3 regions of the Enterobacter cloacae complex sp. ECNIH7 genome follow, and region 3 is predicted to be linked to each of the others. Evidence: predicted binding sites of a transcription regulator. Region 3 holds the regulator's gene; each other region holds the start of a gene.
What was found. Region 3 encodes sigma-54, which starts transcription at its own class of promoters, with help from an activator protein. Its sites were predicted from a motif close to GTTGGCACANNTTTCGCTNT; they were not measured.
Positions count from the first base shown of each region.

Region 1: WM95_RS14960 (branched-chain amino acid ABC transporter substrate-binding protein) is a predicted target of sigma-54. The motif match lies at 2,789-2,808, and genes of this name have one in related genera.
Region 2: glnA (glutamate--ammonia ligase) is a predicted target of sigma-54. The motif match lies at 2,303-2,322, and genes of this name have one in related genera.

Region 1 covers NZ_CP017990.1:3,045,968-3,050,945, reverse strand. Annotated here, with positions in the region: gene livM (high-affinity branched-chain amino acid ABC transporter permease LivM) at 1-474, opposite strand, end outside; gene WM95_RS14965 (ABC transporter permease subunit) at 486-1,400, opposite strand; gene WM95_RS14960 (branched-chain amino acid ABC transporter substrate-binding protein) at 1,498-2,619, opposite strand; gene WM95_RS14955 (YecA/YgfB family protein) at 3,041-3,709, shown strand; gene tyrP (tyrosine transporter TyrP) at 3,744-4,955, opposite strand.
Region 2 covers NZ_CP017990.1:5,121,185-5,126,162, reverse strand. Annotated here, with positions in the region: gene glnL (nitrogen regulation protein NR(II)) at 1-635, opposite strand, end outside; gene glnA (glutamate--ammonia ligase) at 807-2,216, opposite strand; gene typA (ribosome-dependent GTPase TypA) at 2,595-4,418, shown strand; gene ompL (porin OmpL) at 4,482-4,978, opposite strand, start outside.
Region 3 covers NZ_CP017990.1:4,612,732-4,617,709, forward strand. Annotated here, with positions in the region: gene kdsC (3-deoxy-manno-octulosonate-8-phosphatase KdsC) at 1-160, shown strand, start outside; gene lptC (LPS export ABC transporter periplasmic protein LptC) at 157-732, shown strand; gene lptA (lipopolysaccharide ABC transporter substrate-binding protein LptA) at 701-1,255, shown strand; gene lptB (LPS export ABC transporter ATP-binding protein) at 1,262-1,987, shown strand; gene rpoN (RNA polymerase factor sigma-54) at 2,035-3,468, shown strand; gene hpf (ribosome hibernation promoting factor) at 3,491-3,778, shown strand; gene ptsN (PTS IIA-like nitrogen regulatory protein PtsN) at 3,861-4,352, shown strand; gene rapZ (RNase adapter RapZ) at 4,398-4,978, shown strand, end outside.

The sequences.
Region 1 (4,978 bases), 1.6 Mb from region 3:
CAGACCGTACGCCCCAATTGCGTAGAACGCGACATATCCCAGATCCAGCAGGCCGGCCAGACCCACGACGATATTCAGCCCCAGACCGAGAAGCACGTAGATCAGCCCGAGAATGGCGACGGTCAGCACATATTTAGTGGCGACAAACGGAAAGCAAATCGCAAGGGCAATTACCAAAGGAATAATCCAGCGCATGCGGCTTTTATATTCCGGTGGCCGGACATATACGCCCGCGCTATCGGCTTCGAAGCGCCCCTGGAAACGGGCGCCCGCGGCGGTACCTAAAAAGACGCTCAACAGAAAACGCCCGAACATGACGATGCCAACCATCCAGGCCAGCCGTCGCCCGGCGAAGTTAAAGCTGTACCCGTCCAGCACCACGCCCGCAATGGGGCCGAAAATAATCAGCGCAATCAGTCCGGAAAAAATCGCGTCCAGCATGCAGCGTTTAAGTGAAAAACCGTGTGATGTCATCATTCTCTCCCTCACACTTTGGCCACAATCGGGCGCCCAAGCAGGCCCTGGGGACGGAAAATAAGGATCATGACCAGCAGGCCGAACGAAAAGACATCTTTATAGTCTGAGTTTACCATGCCCGAGAACTGGGCCTCCGCCACGCCCAGGATAAGGCCGCCGAGCATCGCGCCGGGCAGAGAACCGATACCGCCCAGCACCGCTGCAGTAAAGGCTTTAATGCCGATCACGAACCCGACGTAGAAATCAAAGGTGCCGTAATTCATGGTGATCAACACCCCCGCCAGACCGGCCATCGCCGCGCCGATCACAAAGACCAGCGAAATGATCCGGTCGGTGTTAATGCCCAGAATGGAGGCCATCTTACGATCCTGCTGTACCGCGCGGCACATCCGGCCCAGCCGGGTATGGTTGATAATCCAGGTGAGCACCAGCATGCCGGCAAACGAGGCAACCAGAATAAACACTTTGGTGTAGGTTATCTGTACGAACCCGTCGCCCAGATGCAGGCGAATCACGCCGTCCAGCATTGTCGGCACTCCTTGCTGACGCGGACCCTGGCTCAGCTGAGCGTAGTTTTGCAGGATAAGCGACATGCCGATGGCGGAGATCAGCGGCGCCAGGCGCGTGGAGTTGCGCAGCGGCTTGTAGGCGATACGCTCGATGGTCCAGCCGTACACCCCGGTTACTACAATGGTGAACACCAGCGTCCCGAGGATCAGCAGTGGGAACGACTGCAGACCGAAGAACGAGAGCAGCGCCAGGCCAATGGCGCAGAGATACGCGGAAATCATATACACTTCGCCGTGGGCGAAATTGATCATCCCGATAATGCCGTACACCATGGTGTAGCCGATGGCGATTAAACCGTAGACGGAGCCCAGCGTTAAGCCATTGATTAACTGTTGCAGGAAGAATGTACTCATCTTAGCGCGCTCGTTTTATAGGCTGCGCGATGCGCAGCCGGATGTTTATTACGCGCCGACGGGCAGGCCCGCCGACGTTGAGCATGACTCCGTCCCGTTACTGCACTTCCTTATATTTTCCTTTGTCGTCCCACTGATAAACCACGTAGTCAGACACTTTCAGATCGCCTTTGCTGTCCCAGGCTTTTTTGCCCATCACCGTGTCGACGGAATTGGCTTTCAGCCACTCGCTGGCTTTGGCGGAGTCCTTGCCGCCGGTGGCCTTGAAGGCTGCGGCAATAGCCTGTACGGAGGCATAGGAGTAAAGGGTGTAACCTTCTGGTTCGAATTTACCTGCGCGGAATTTCTCGATAACCGCTTTACCGTCGGGGATAAGACGCGGATCTTTACCGAAGGTCATGTAAATACCGTTGGTGTATTGCGGGCCCCCCGCGGCGGTCACCATCTCTTCGTTGACAATACAGTCGCCGGAGAAGAATTTCGCCTGCACGCCCTGTTCGCGCATCTGGCGAACCAGCGGACCGGCTTCCGGGTGACAGCCACCGAAGAACACGACGTCCGGTTTTTGCGCGCCGATCTTCGTCACCAGCGCGTTAAAGTCTTTTTCACCGCGGGATAACCCCTCATACATCACATCCTGAACGCCGCGTTTCGCCAGCGCCGCTTTGGTGGCGTCAGCCAGACCCTGACCATAGGTGTCTTTATCGTGAATAATCACCACGCGCTTGGCTTTCAGCTTGTCGATGATGAAGTCGCTGGCAACCTGACCCTGCTGATCGTCGCGTCCGCACATGCGGAACATGTCGCTCATGCCGCGTTCGGTGATCAGCGGGTTAGTTGAGCCGGGGGTAATCGAAATAATGCCCGCGTCGCTATACACCTCGGAGGCGGGCATTGTGGAAGAGGAGCAGAAATGGCCGACCACGGCGTTGACCTTATCCTGGTCAACTAAACGGTTGGCCACGGCCACGGCCTGCTTGGGCTCGCAGGCGTCATCCCCCTGAACCAGTTTGATCTTCTCGCCGTTAATGCCGCCTGCGGCATTAATGTCTTCAGCGGCCTGCGTTGCGCCGTGCCAGTATTGATCGCCATAGGTGGCATTGGGACCCGTGAACGGCCCGGCCACGCCAATCACAATATCTGCCCGGGCGGAAAACGCCGTCACCAGGCAACCGGCCAACACAAGAGAAAGAGGAGTTCTGATAAATTTCAGCGACATTATTATGTTCCTTAGCAAAGAGGTTTTTGCACCACGGCGTAAACCCGAACGCCGACGGCGCAGCCAATCCGAAACACGAGCAAGAACAAAATGCACTAAACGAACAAGATACAGACGGCATCCTGCATGTACGGCGAGGTATCCCTGCGCAGCGTCGCGCGAAGAACATTAAGCAAAAACGTTGCCAGAATGGTTAACCCTTTGACGGGCTTGTGACATGTCTGAGTATAGAGCGCCGCGATATGCCGCCTTGCGGGAGGAGAAGAAATTACAGCGGAGATCACATATCGTTAACAATAAAGCCCATAAGTTGTGCAAAGGTCACGCTTTGCACGTTTTTGCAGCAATAAAGACCTAAACTTCAGCCCGGAGAGGCGTGAGATATGTGTTAGGATCGTTTCCTTTTGCAGGAGTGTCAGCGATGACTGAAGGCCCATTGAATGAAAGCGAAATGGCGTGGCTTGAAGAGACGTTAATGTCTTACGGTCATGATGATGCGTCCGTGATTGACGTGTCCGAACTGGACGGCATGCTAACCGCGGTGCTTTCCGGTCCTGTTGTCGTTGAGCCAGATGCCTGGCTGGTGGCGGTGTGGGGCGGCGAGAAATATATCCCGCGCTGGAAAAACGATCGGGAAATGAACCGTTTTATCGATCTCTGCTTTAAGCACATGAACGATATTGCCGAGCGCCTGAGCGAGTACCCGGATCAGTTTGAACCTATGTTCGGCTATAACGACGTGGACGGTGAGAGCTATACCGTGGTGGAAGAGTGGTGTTATGGCTACATGCGCGGCGTGGCGCTGACGGACTGGTCAGCCTTGCCGGAAGCCCTCAAGGCCGATCTTGAGGTGATAGCCCTGCACGGGACGGAAGAGAACAGCGAAAAGCTGGATGAACTGTCCGAAGAGGAATATATCGCCAGCATAGAGCGTATCCAGCCTGCGGCACTGCGTTTATATCAATACTGGGTAAACAATCCGCAGCAGCCGGAAGTGAAGAAGCCGACGGTGAACGGCACGAAGGTCGGACGTAACGATCCGTGTCCTTGCGGCAGCGGGAAGAAGTTTAAGAGCTGCTGTTTGCACTGATAAAAAAAGGGGCTGATGATAGCCCCTTTTTTATTTAACCCACTTCCGGGAGCATCCCGGTTGCAATCAACACCTGCACCAGAATAATCACCACACCACAGCAAAACACCACGCACAGCAGCGGTTTTCCTCCCGCCACGCGATACCCTTGCTGAGGATGCTGCTGGCGGCTTTTCCACGCCAGCAGGGAAGGGAGCAGCAGGGCCAGGATAGAGAGCGCTACCCCCGCATACCCCAGCGCCATCACAAACCCGCGCGGGTAAAACAGCGCAAAACCCAGCGGCGGCAGGAAGGTGATCGCCCCCGTCTGTAACCGTCCGGCTACGGTATTGCGACGCTGGAACAGGTCGGCGAGGTAATCAAACAGGCCGAGCGCCACGCCCAGGAACGAGGTTGCCAGCGCCAGGTCGGCAAACAGGTGTACCGCCAGCTCCACGTGCGGGGAGGTAACAACCTCGCGCAGCGCCAGCAGAAAACCGTTCAGGCCAGCGTGTTGCGCCATCAGCCCAATAAAGGTCGAAGAGTCAATGCTGCCCAGCGTCACCAGCTGCCAGAAAATATAGGCGATCAGCGGGATCGCGCTGCCGATAACAAAGACGCGGCGCAGCTTGCGGATATCGCCGTTCATATAGCTGACGATGCTCGGCACGCTGCCGTGGAAGCCAAACGAGGTGAAAATGACCGGGATCGCGGAAAGCGCCAGCCCTTTTTCCAGCGGCAGCGTCAGCAGGTTGACCTTGTGCACGTGCGGGGCCAGCAGCACCAGCATGATAATCAGGAAGAGAATTTTGGCGCTGAACAGAAAGCGGTTAAACAGATCGACCAGCGATGTACCCACGCAGACCACGCCGCCGCCGATGAGCGCAAAGAAGATAGCGCCCGTCGCCGGGGTAATGTCAGAGCCAAACCAGTCGTTGACGCTGGAGGCGATGAGTTCCCCGGCGCCGCTGATATAGGCGGCGGTCAGGGCGTACATCAGGAACATCATGCTAAAGCCGGTTATCCACTGGCCGTAGCGTCCCAGATAGCGCGCCGCAAGCGAACCCAGACCGGTATCGGCGGGGACGTGCTGGTAAACCTCAAGCAGCAGCAGGGCGGTGTAACACATCAGCGCCCAGAGCGTCCCCAGCAGTACCAGGGTCATGCCAAATCCTACGCCCGCGGCCGCCAGGGGCATGGCCAGCATTCCTGCGCCAATTGTCGTTCCGGCGACGATAAAAATACTTCCCAGGGTTCTGTTTTTCACGCTTTCCTCTACAACGATGCTTA
Region 2 (4,978 bases), 510 kb from region 3:
ATTGAGACGAGCTTCACCACCCGCTCAGCCACTTTATGGATGCTTTCCGTGACGTGCATTCCCGGCTGCTGCGGACCGAGAAGACGGTCTACCAGATTCCGCAGACGGTCCGCCTGCTCAATGATGACGTTGGTATACTCCGCCAGCGCGGGATCGGGCAGCGCTTTGGTCAGAAGCTGCGCCGCGCCGCGTAATCCACCCAGCGGGTTTTTGATTTCATGCGCCAGACCGCGCACCAGATCACGGGCGGCAATCTGCTGCGCATGCTGAAGCTGCTCCTGGCTCAGTCGACGCTGATTATCCATCGGCGCCATTTCCAGCAGGATCAGACCTTCGGGAAGACGTTGCGCGGTTAACGACAGAATGTGCGAGCGCCCGTCGATCACCAGCGTGACTTCGTTATCGGTAAACCCCTGGCCAGCCTGCAAACTTTCCTGCATCAGGCCAATATTCAGCGAAAAATAGCTCAGGAGTTCAGGAAGCGGGGTGCCGAACAGTTTACGTGCGCTTTGGGCGAGCAGCTGCTGCGCGGCCGGGTTGGCGTAATGAACGGCCAGCTCGTCATCGACCAGCAATATGCTGTTAATCAAAGAATTGAGGATCTGCCCAGCATCGGGCAGCGTGCCAGTTGCCATTCAGCAGTCTCCTGGAGTCGTTTGCACTAATTTAGTGCAGTATAGCGTTTTCGGCGTAAAAAGCGCGTGAGATCAGGTTGTTGGTGGAGAAAAAAGCCCATCCGGAGATGGGCTAAAAGTTTCCACGGCAACTACCCCCGGCGCTTATCGCGCCGGGTAAAACAACTTTAATTAAACGCTGTAGTACAGCTCGAACTCAACCGGGTGTGGAGTCATACGCACGCGGTCGTTCTCTTCCATACGCAGGGCGATGTAAGCATCGATAGCGTCGTCAGTGAATACGCCACCTGCAGTCAGGAACTCGCGGTCTGCGTCCAGCGCCTGCAGGGCTTCTTCCAGAGAACCAGCAACCTGTGGGATCTCTTTCGCTTCTTCTGGCGGCAGGTCGTACAGGTTTTTGTCCATCGCTTCGCCCGGGTGGATCTTGTTCTTGATACCGTCCAGACCGGCCATCAGCAGTGCTGCGAAGCACAGGTATGGGTTAGCCGCTGGGTCCGGGAAGCGAACTTCGATACGACGCGCTTTAGGAGAAGCCACCACCGGGATACGGATAGAAGCAGAACGGTTACGTGCAGAGTAGGCCAGCATCACTGGCGCTTCGTAGCCCGGGACCAGACGCTTGTAGGAGTTCGTGGTTGGGTTCGCCAGGGCGTTGATCGCTTTAGCGTGTTTGATAACACCACCGATGTAATACAGCGCCTGCTCGGACAGACCGGCATATTTGTCGCCAGAGAACAGGTTGGTACCGTTCTTGGACAGAGACATGTGGCAGTGCATACCGGAACCGTTATCGCCAAACATTGGTTTTGGCATGAAGGTCGCGGTTTTACCGAAACGGTGCGCAACGTTGTGCACAACGTATTTGTAGATCTGAATTTCGTCCGCTTTTTTGGTCATGGTGTTGAAGCGGGTTGCCACTTCGTTCTGACCAGCAGTCGCCACTTCGTGGTGGTGAGCTTCAACAACCAGGCCCATCTCTTCCATCACCAGACACATGGTGGAACGGATGTCCTGTGCAGAGTCGACCGGAGGAACCGGGAAGTAACCGCCTTTCACGCCAGGACGGTGACCTTTGTTACCGCCTTCGTATTTGGTGGAGGAGTTCCATGCACCTTCGATGTCGTCGATAGCCACGTGGGAGCCAGAAATAGAGGCACCGAAACGGATGTCATCGAACAGGAAGAATTCTGGCTCTGGCCCGAACAGAACGGTGTCTGCGATGCCGGTAGAACGCAGGTACTCTTCAGCGCGTTTCGCGATAGAACGTGGGTCGCGGTCGTAGCCCTGCAGCGTGCCTGGCTCGAGGATGTCGCAACGGATGATCAGGGTTGGTTCTTCGAAGAACGGATCAATGACCGCAGTGGTCGCGTCTGGCATCAGAACCATGTCGGATTCGTTAATGCCTTTCCAGCCACCAATGGAGGAGCCGTCAAACATTTTGCCTTCTTCAAAGAATTCGGCGTTCACCTGATGAGCAGGGATTGTGACGTGCTGTTCTTTACCTTTGGTATCGGTGAAGCGCAGATCAACAAACTTCACTTCATGTTCGTTCAGCATCGTCAAAACGTGTTCAGCGGACATACTTAACTCTCCAGATTGGTCATTGTCGTCGTGGTAACGAGGTCTTCAATTTCTGTTTGTACTGGCTGGTGCCATGTATTTTTTATAAAGCGAAATCTGTGCCAACTTTTAAATCACCCCAAAAAGGCGTTATCATGCGCACCATAGTGCAAAAGGGCTGCACCACAATGGATTTGTTGCACCAGTATAGTGCTTCAATGTGAACATTGAGCACCATATTGGTGCAATTTACGTTAAAGTGCCCTTTTACCGCTCCGTGAAAGCGATCACAAAGCATCTCTGCGATACTTGTTTGCGGGGGATGTTTGTGATCCTGTTTTGTAGTGCGATTAATCCGTGTACAATAACGCGCTATTTCTAAATGCCTGAGGCAAAGTTGTGATCGAAAATTTGCGTAACATCGCCATCATCGCGCACGTAGACCATGGTAAAACTACCCTGGTCGACAAGCTGCTGCAGCAATCCGGTACGTTTGATGCGCGTGCCGAAACCCAAGAACGCGTGATGGACTCCAACGATTTGGAGAAAGAGCGTGGGATTACCATCCTCGCGAAAAACACCGCGATTAAATGGAATGACTACCGTATCAACATCGTTGATACCCCAGGGCACGCCGACTTCGGTGGCGAAGTTGAACGTGTAATGTCCATGGTAGACTCCGTTCTGCTGGTCGTTGACGCAATGGATGGCCCAATGCCACAGACGCGCTTCGTGACCAAAAAAGCTTTTGCCCATGGTCTGAAGCCAATCGTTGTTATCAACAAAGTTGACCGCCCTGGCGCGCGTCCTGACTGGGTTGTTGACCAGGTCTTCGACCTGTTCGTTAACCTCGACGCGACCGACGAGCAGCTGGACTTCCCTATCGTTTACGCATCTGCGCTGAACGGTATCGCAGGTCTGGACCACGAAGACATGGCTGAAGACATGACCCCGCTGTATCAGGCGATTGTTGACCGTGTTCCTGCGCCAAACGTCGATCTCGACGGCACCCTGCAGATGCAGATCTCTCAGCTCGACTACAACAACTACGTTGGCGTAATCGGCATTGGTCGTATCAAGCGCGGTAAAGTGAAGCCTAACCAGCAGGTTACTATCATCGATAGCGAAGGCAAAACCCGTAACGGTAAAGTCGGTAAAGTACTGACTCACCTGGGTCTTGAGCGTATCGAGAGTGACGTTGCGGAAGCGGGCGACATCATCGCTATCACCGGTCTGGGTGAACTGAACATCTCCGACACCATCTGCGATCCGCAGAACGTCGAAGCGCTGCCAGCCCTGTCCGTTGATGAACCAACCGTATCCATGTTCTTCAACGTCAACACCTCTCCGTTCTGTGGTAAAGAAGGTAAATTCGTTACCTCTCGTCAGATCCTTGACCGCCTGAACAAAGAGCTGGTGCACAACGTTGCGCTGCGCGTTGAAGAAACCGAAGATGCTGATGCATTCCGCGTTTCTGGTCGTGGTGAGCTGCACCTGTCTGTTCTGATTGAGAACATGCGTCGTGAAGGTTTCGAAATGGCGGTTTCCCGTCCGAAAGTAATCTTCCGCGAGATCGACGGCCGTAAACAAGAGCCGTTCGAAAACGTAACGCTGGACGTTGAAGAGCAGCATCAGGGTTCTGTGATGCAGGCTCTGGGTGAGCGTAAAGGCGACCTGAAAAACATGAATCCAGATGGCAAAGGCCGCGTACGTCTCGACTACGTGATCCCAAGCCGTGGCCTGATCGGCTTCCGTTCTGAGTTCATGACCATGACCTCCGGTACCGGTCTGCTGTACTCCACCTTCAGCCACTACGACGACGTGCGTCCGGGCGAAGTGGGCCAGCGTAACAACGGCGTGCTGATCTCCAACGGTCAGGGTAAAGCGGTTGCGTTTGCGCTGTTCGGTCTGCAGGATCGCGGTAAGCTGTTCCTGGGTCACGGTGCTGAAGTTTACGAAGGCCAGATCATCGGTATTCACAGTCGTTCTAACGACCTGACCGTAAACTGCCTGACCGGTAAGAAACTGACCAACATGCGTGCGTCCGGTACTGACGAAGCAACGGTTCTGGTTCCACCGATCAAGATGACTCTGGAGCAGGCTCTGGAATTCATCGATGATGACGAACTGGTAGAAGTGACTCCACAGTCAATTCGTATCCGTAAACGTCACCTGACCGAGAACGATCGTAAACGTGCTATGCGCGGTGCGAAAGAAGACTAATACAGGTTAGCGTTAACGCTGTCATGTATGTAAAAAGCCGCTGAGCGATCAGCGGCTTTTTTATTAGAACGAATACCGTAACCCTAAACGGATCCGGTACTGCTCCCGGTTGTAATCATTCCATCGGTCCAGCCACTGCAGTTCGAGGTACGGCAGCCAGTTTCTGTCGATCTTGTAGCTGAATTTATTGGTAATTTCCCAGTGATGGTCTTTGCCATTTTTGCTGTGGTAATCATTCACCCGCTGGAAAAAGTGCGGTTCAAAGGTGTAGAAAAACGCATCCGTCACTTTGAAATTCCAGTAGTTGGCAAATTCGTGCGTGTCGTTTTTATCCATCTGCCCGTTATAGTCCGGCGTATCGTAATTGTTATGGTTATAGCGATAGCGGAACGTCAGATTAAACCAGTCCGTAAATTTGTAGTTGGTATCTAAATAAACTGCGCCACCGGACCCTGCGCTGCTGTCGTTAATCAACCCACCGGGCTGGAAGGTGAGTTTGTCGGTCGGCTTAAAGAGCGGATACCACCCCTCGATTTCGTTATAGCTGTGCTTCAGCTCAT
Region 3 (4,978 bases):
CGGGCTGAGCATCGCCGTTGCCGATGCGCATCCGCTGCTGATCCCGCGCGCTGATTATGTCACCCACATCAACGGGGGCCGTGGTGCCGTACGTGAAGTCTGCGATCTGCTTTTGCTGGCGCAGGGCAAGCTTGATGAGGCCAAAGGGCAATCGATATGAGTAAAACCAGACGCTGGATTATCATTTTGCTTTCGCTTGTCGCACTGGTATTGATTGGCGTGAACCTTGCCGATCGCGACGATACGCAAACGGAAGTGGTCAACAATAACGATCCAACCTATAAAAGCGATCACAGCGACACCGTGGTCTACAGCCCGGAAGGCGCACTGAACTATCGCCTGATTGCCCAGCATGTTGAATATTTTTCAGATGACGGTATTTCGTGGTTTACCCAGCCTGTCATGACCACATTTGATAAGGACAAAGTGCCGACGTGGTCAATTAAGTCAGATCGGGCAAAACTGACAAATGACCGTATGCTTTATCTGTATGGTCACGTTGAAGTCAACGCCCTGACCGCTGACTCGCAACTGAGAAAAATTACGACGGATAATGCCCAGATTAACCTGGTAACCCAGGACGTGACCTCGCAGGATCTGGTCACACTGTATGGCACAACATTTAATTCCAGCGGTTTGAGAATGCGCGGGAACTTACGTAGCAAGAACGCCGAGCTGATTGAAAAGGTTAGAACCTCCTATGAAATTCAAAACAAACAAACTCAGCCTTAAAGTAATTATCGCCAGCGCGATGCTGGCGACCAGTCTCCCCGCGCTTGCTGTAACGGGCGATACCGACCAACCGATCCATATCGAGTCTGATACCCAGTCTCTCGATATGCAGGGCAACGTCGTCACCTTCACGGGTAACGTTGTCATGACTCAGGGCACCATCAAAATTAACGCCGACAAAGTGGTCGTGACCCGTCCGGGTGGCGAGCAGGGCAAAGAGATCATTGATGGTTACGGCAACCCGGCAACCTTCTACCAGATGCAGGACAACGGCAAGCCGGTGAAAGGTCACGCCTCGCATATGCACTACGAGCTGGCGAAGGACCTGGTCATCCTGACCGGAAACGCGTATCTGGAACAGCTGGACAGCAACATTACCGGCGACCAGATCACCTATCTGGTGAAAGAGCAAAAAATGCAGGCTTCCAGCGAGAAAGGCAAACGCGTCACGACCGTACTGGTTCCGTCGCAGCTGCAGGACAAAGGCAAAGGCCAGGCCCCGGCACAGAAGAAGAGTAACTAATTCGTTATGGCAACATTAACTGCAAAAAATCTCGCGAAGGCCTACAAGGGCCGCCGTGTCGTAGAAGATGTCAGTCTGACCGTCAACTCCGGCGAAATTGTAGGGCTGCTCGGCCCTAACGGTGCGGGTAAAACCACCACCTTCTACATGGTCGTTGGCATTGTGCCGCGCGATGCCGGCAACATTATCATTGACGATGAAGACATCAGCCTTCTGCCGCTGCACGCGCGCGCGCGTCGCGGGATCGGCTACCTGCCGCAGGAAGCTTCCATTTTCCGTCGTCTCAGCGTTTACGATAACCTGATGGCGGTCCTGCAAATTCGTAACGATCTGACCAGCGAGCAGCGTCAGGATCGTGCCAACGAGCTGATGGAAGAGTTCCACATTGAGCATCTGCGCGACAGCCTCGGTCAGGCACTCTCCGGGGGTGAACGCCGTCGCGTTGAGATTGCGCGTGCGCTGGCTGCAAACCCGAAATTTATCCTTCTGGATGAACCCTTTGCCGGCGTTGACCCGATCTCGGTTATCGACATTAAACGCATCATTGAACACCTGCGTGACAGCGGGCTTGGCGTACTGATCACCGACCACAACGTCCGTGAAACGCTGGCCGTGTGTGAACGCGCGTATATTGTGAGCCAGGGCAACCTGATCGCCCACGGTACGCCGCAGCAGATCCTCGAAGACGATCATGTTAAGCGCGTCTATCTTGGGGAAGACTTCAGACTCTGATAGGGTAGAGGTAACGTAACGCCGAACCGGAGAAAAATGCTCTGAACATGAAGCAAGGTTTGCAATTAAGGCTCAGCCAACAACTGGCGATGACGCCGCAGCTACAGCAGGCAATTCGCCTGTTGCAGCTGTCCACGTTAGAACTTCAGCAGGAGCTCCAGCAGGCGCTGGACAGCAACCCCCTGCTGGAACAAACCGATCTTCATGACGAGGTAGATACTCAGCAGTCACAGGATACAGAAGCGCTCGACACTGCGGATGCACTCGAACAAAAAGAGATGCCCGACGAGCTACCGCTGGATGCCAGCTGGGATGAAATCTACACCGCTGGAACCCCTTCCGGTACGCGTGCAGACTACCAGGATGATGAGCTACCGGTATATCAGGGCGAAACCACCCAGTCACTGCAGGATTACCTGATGTGGCAGGTGGAACTCACCCCCTTCTCCGATACCGACCGCGCGATTGCCACGTCCATTGTCGATGCCGTTGACGACACCGGCTATTTGACCGTCACGCTGGACGATATTCTGGAAAGCATGGGCGACGACGAGATTGAGCTTGAGGAAGTCGAAGCCGTTCTGAAGCGCATCCAGCGTTTCGATCCGGTAGGCGTGGCCGCAAAAGATCTGCGCGACTGCCTGCTGATCCAGCTTTCTCAGTTCAGTAAAGAGACGCCATGGATCGACGAGGCGCGCTTAATCATCAGCGATCATCTGGATCTGTTGGCCAACCACGATTTCCGCTCCCTGATGCGCGTCACGCGCCTGAAGGAAGAGGTGCTGAAAGAAGCGGTGAATCTGATCCAGTCGCTCGATCCGCGCCCGGGACAGTCGATCCAGACCAGCGAGCCCGAGTACGTCATCCCGGACGTGCTGGTCAGAAAACACAATGACCGCTGGGTCGTTGAACTGAACTCAGACAGCATCCCTCGCCTGCAAATCAACCAGCAGTATGCCTCCATGTGCACCAGCGCGCGTAACGACTCCGACAATCAATATATTCGCAGCAATCTTCAGGAAGCGCGATGGCTGATCAAAAGTCTGGAGAGCCGAAATGATACGCTGCTACGCGTCAGCCGCTGTATTGTCGAACAGCAGCAGGCGTTCTTTGAGCAGGGCGAAGAGTATATGAAACCGATGGTACTGGCGGATATCGCCCAGGCCGTCGAGATGCATGAATCAACCATTTCCCGTGTCACCACGCAGAAGTATCTGCACAGTCCACGCGGTATTTTTGAGCTTAAGTATTTCTTCTCCAGCCATGTGAATACCGAGGGCGGCGGCGAAGCGTCGTCAACGGCCATTCGTGCCCTGGTGAAGAAGTTGATCGCCGCGGAGAACCCCGCGAAGCCACTAAGCGATAGTAAGTTAACCACCATGCTGTCCGATCAGGGTATTATGGTGGCACGTCGTACTGTTGCGAAGTATCGAGAGTCTTTATCCATTCCGCCGTCCAACCAGCGTAAACAGCTGGTCTGACACAACCGATAAGGAAGACACTATGCAGCTCAACATCACTGGACAAAACGTCGAAATTACTGAGGCTTTACGCGACTTCGTGAACGCGAAGTTTGCAAAACTCGAGCAGTATTTCGAAAGGATCAATCAGGTCTATATTGTGTTGAAAGTGGAGAAAGTGACTCATATCTCGGATGCCACCCTGCATGTTAACGGGGGTGAACTGCATGCCAGTGCGGAAGGGCAAGACATGTACGCTGCTATCGACGGCTTGATTGATAAGCTTGCACGACAGCTCAATAAACATAAAGATAAACTGAAACAACACTAATTGTCCGGGCAGTTAACGGGTGCAGGACGGCCTGTTGTGAAACACAACAGGCCATTTGTACAGTTAGCGCTTAGGTGAAATTATGATGAACAACGATTCCGCTCTTCAACTGAGCAATGTCCTTAACCAGGAATGTACCCGCAGTGCGGTTCACTGCCAGAGCAAAAAACGTGCGCTGGAGATCATCAGTGAACTGGCTGCCAAACAGCTGGGCCTGCCGCCGCAGGTGGTGTTCGAAGCGATTCTGACCCGTGAAAAAATGGGCAGTACCGGTATCGGCAACGGCATCGCGATCCCGCACGGCAAACTGGAAGAGGATACCCTGCGTGCCGTTGGTGTGTTTGTGCAGCTTGAAACACCCATCGCTTTCGATGCCATTGATAACCAGCCCGTCGATCTCCTCTTCGCGCTGCTGGTGCCCGCTGACCAGACAAAAACCCATCTGCATACGCTGTCGCTGGTCGCAAAACGTCTGGCCGATAAAACCATTTGCCGTCGACTGCGCTCGGCCCAAAGTGATGAAGAGCTCTATCAAATTATCACTGAAGCAGAAGGCAATCAGGATGATGCGTAACCAGGAGATGGCCTTCACATCTGTTGTCCTGAGGAGAAACGGAACATGGTGCTGATGATTGTCAGTGGCCGTTCAGGGTCGGGGAAATCCGTTGCTCTGCGCGCCCTGGAAGACATGGGTTTTTACTGCGTCGATAACCTGCCGGTCGTGTTGTTACCCGACCTGGCCCGCACGCTGGCGGAGAGACAAACCTCTGCCGCCGTCAGTATCGACGTTCGCAACATGCCTGAATCGCCAGAGATCTTCGAACAGGCCATGAGCAACCTGCCTGACGCGTTCTCGCCTCAGCTGCTGTTCCTTGATGCAGACCGCAATACGCTGATCCGCCGCTACAGCGATACCCGTCGCTTGCACCCGCTTTCCAGCAAGAACCTCTCTCTGGAGAGCGCTATCGATGAAGAGAGCGACCTGCTGGAACCGCTGCGTTCTCGTGCCGACCTGATTGTCGACACCTCTGAGATGTCCGTTCACGAGCTGGCGGAAATGCTGCGTACCCGGCTGTTGGGTAAACGCGAGCGCGAACTGACGATGGTGTTCGAATCCTTCGGCTTTAAGCACGGTATTCCAATCGATGCGGATTACGTTTTCGACGTGCGCTTCCTGCCGAACCCGCACTGGGATCCGAA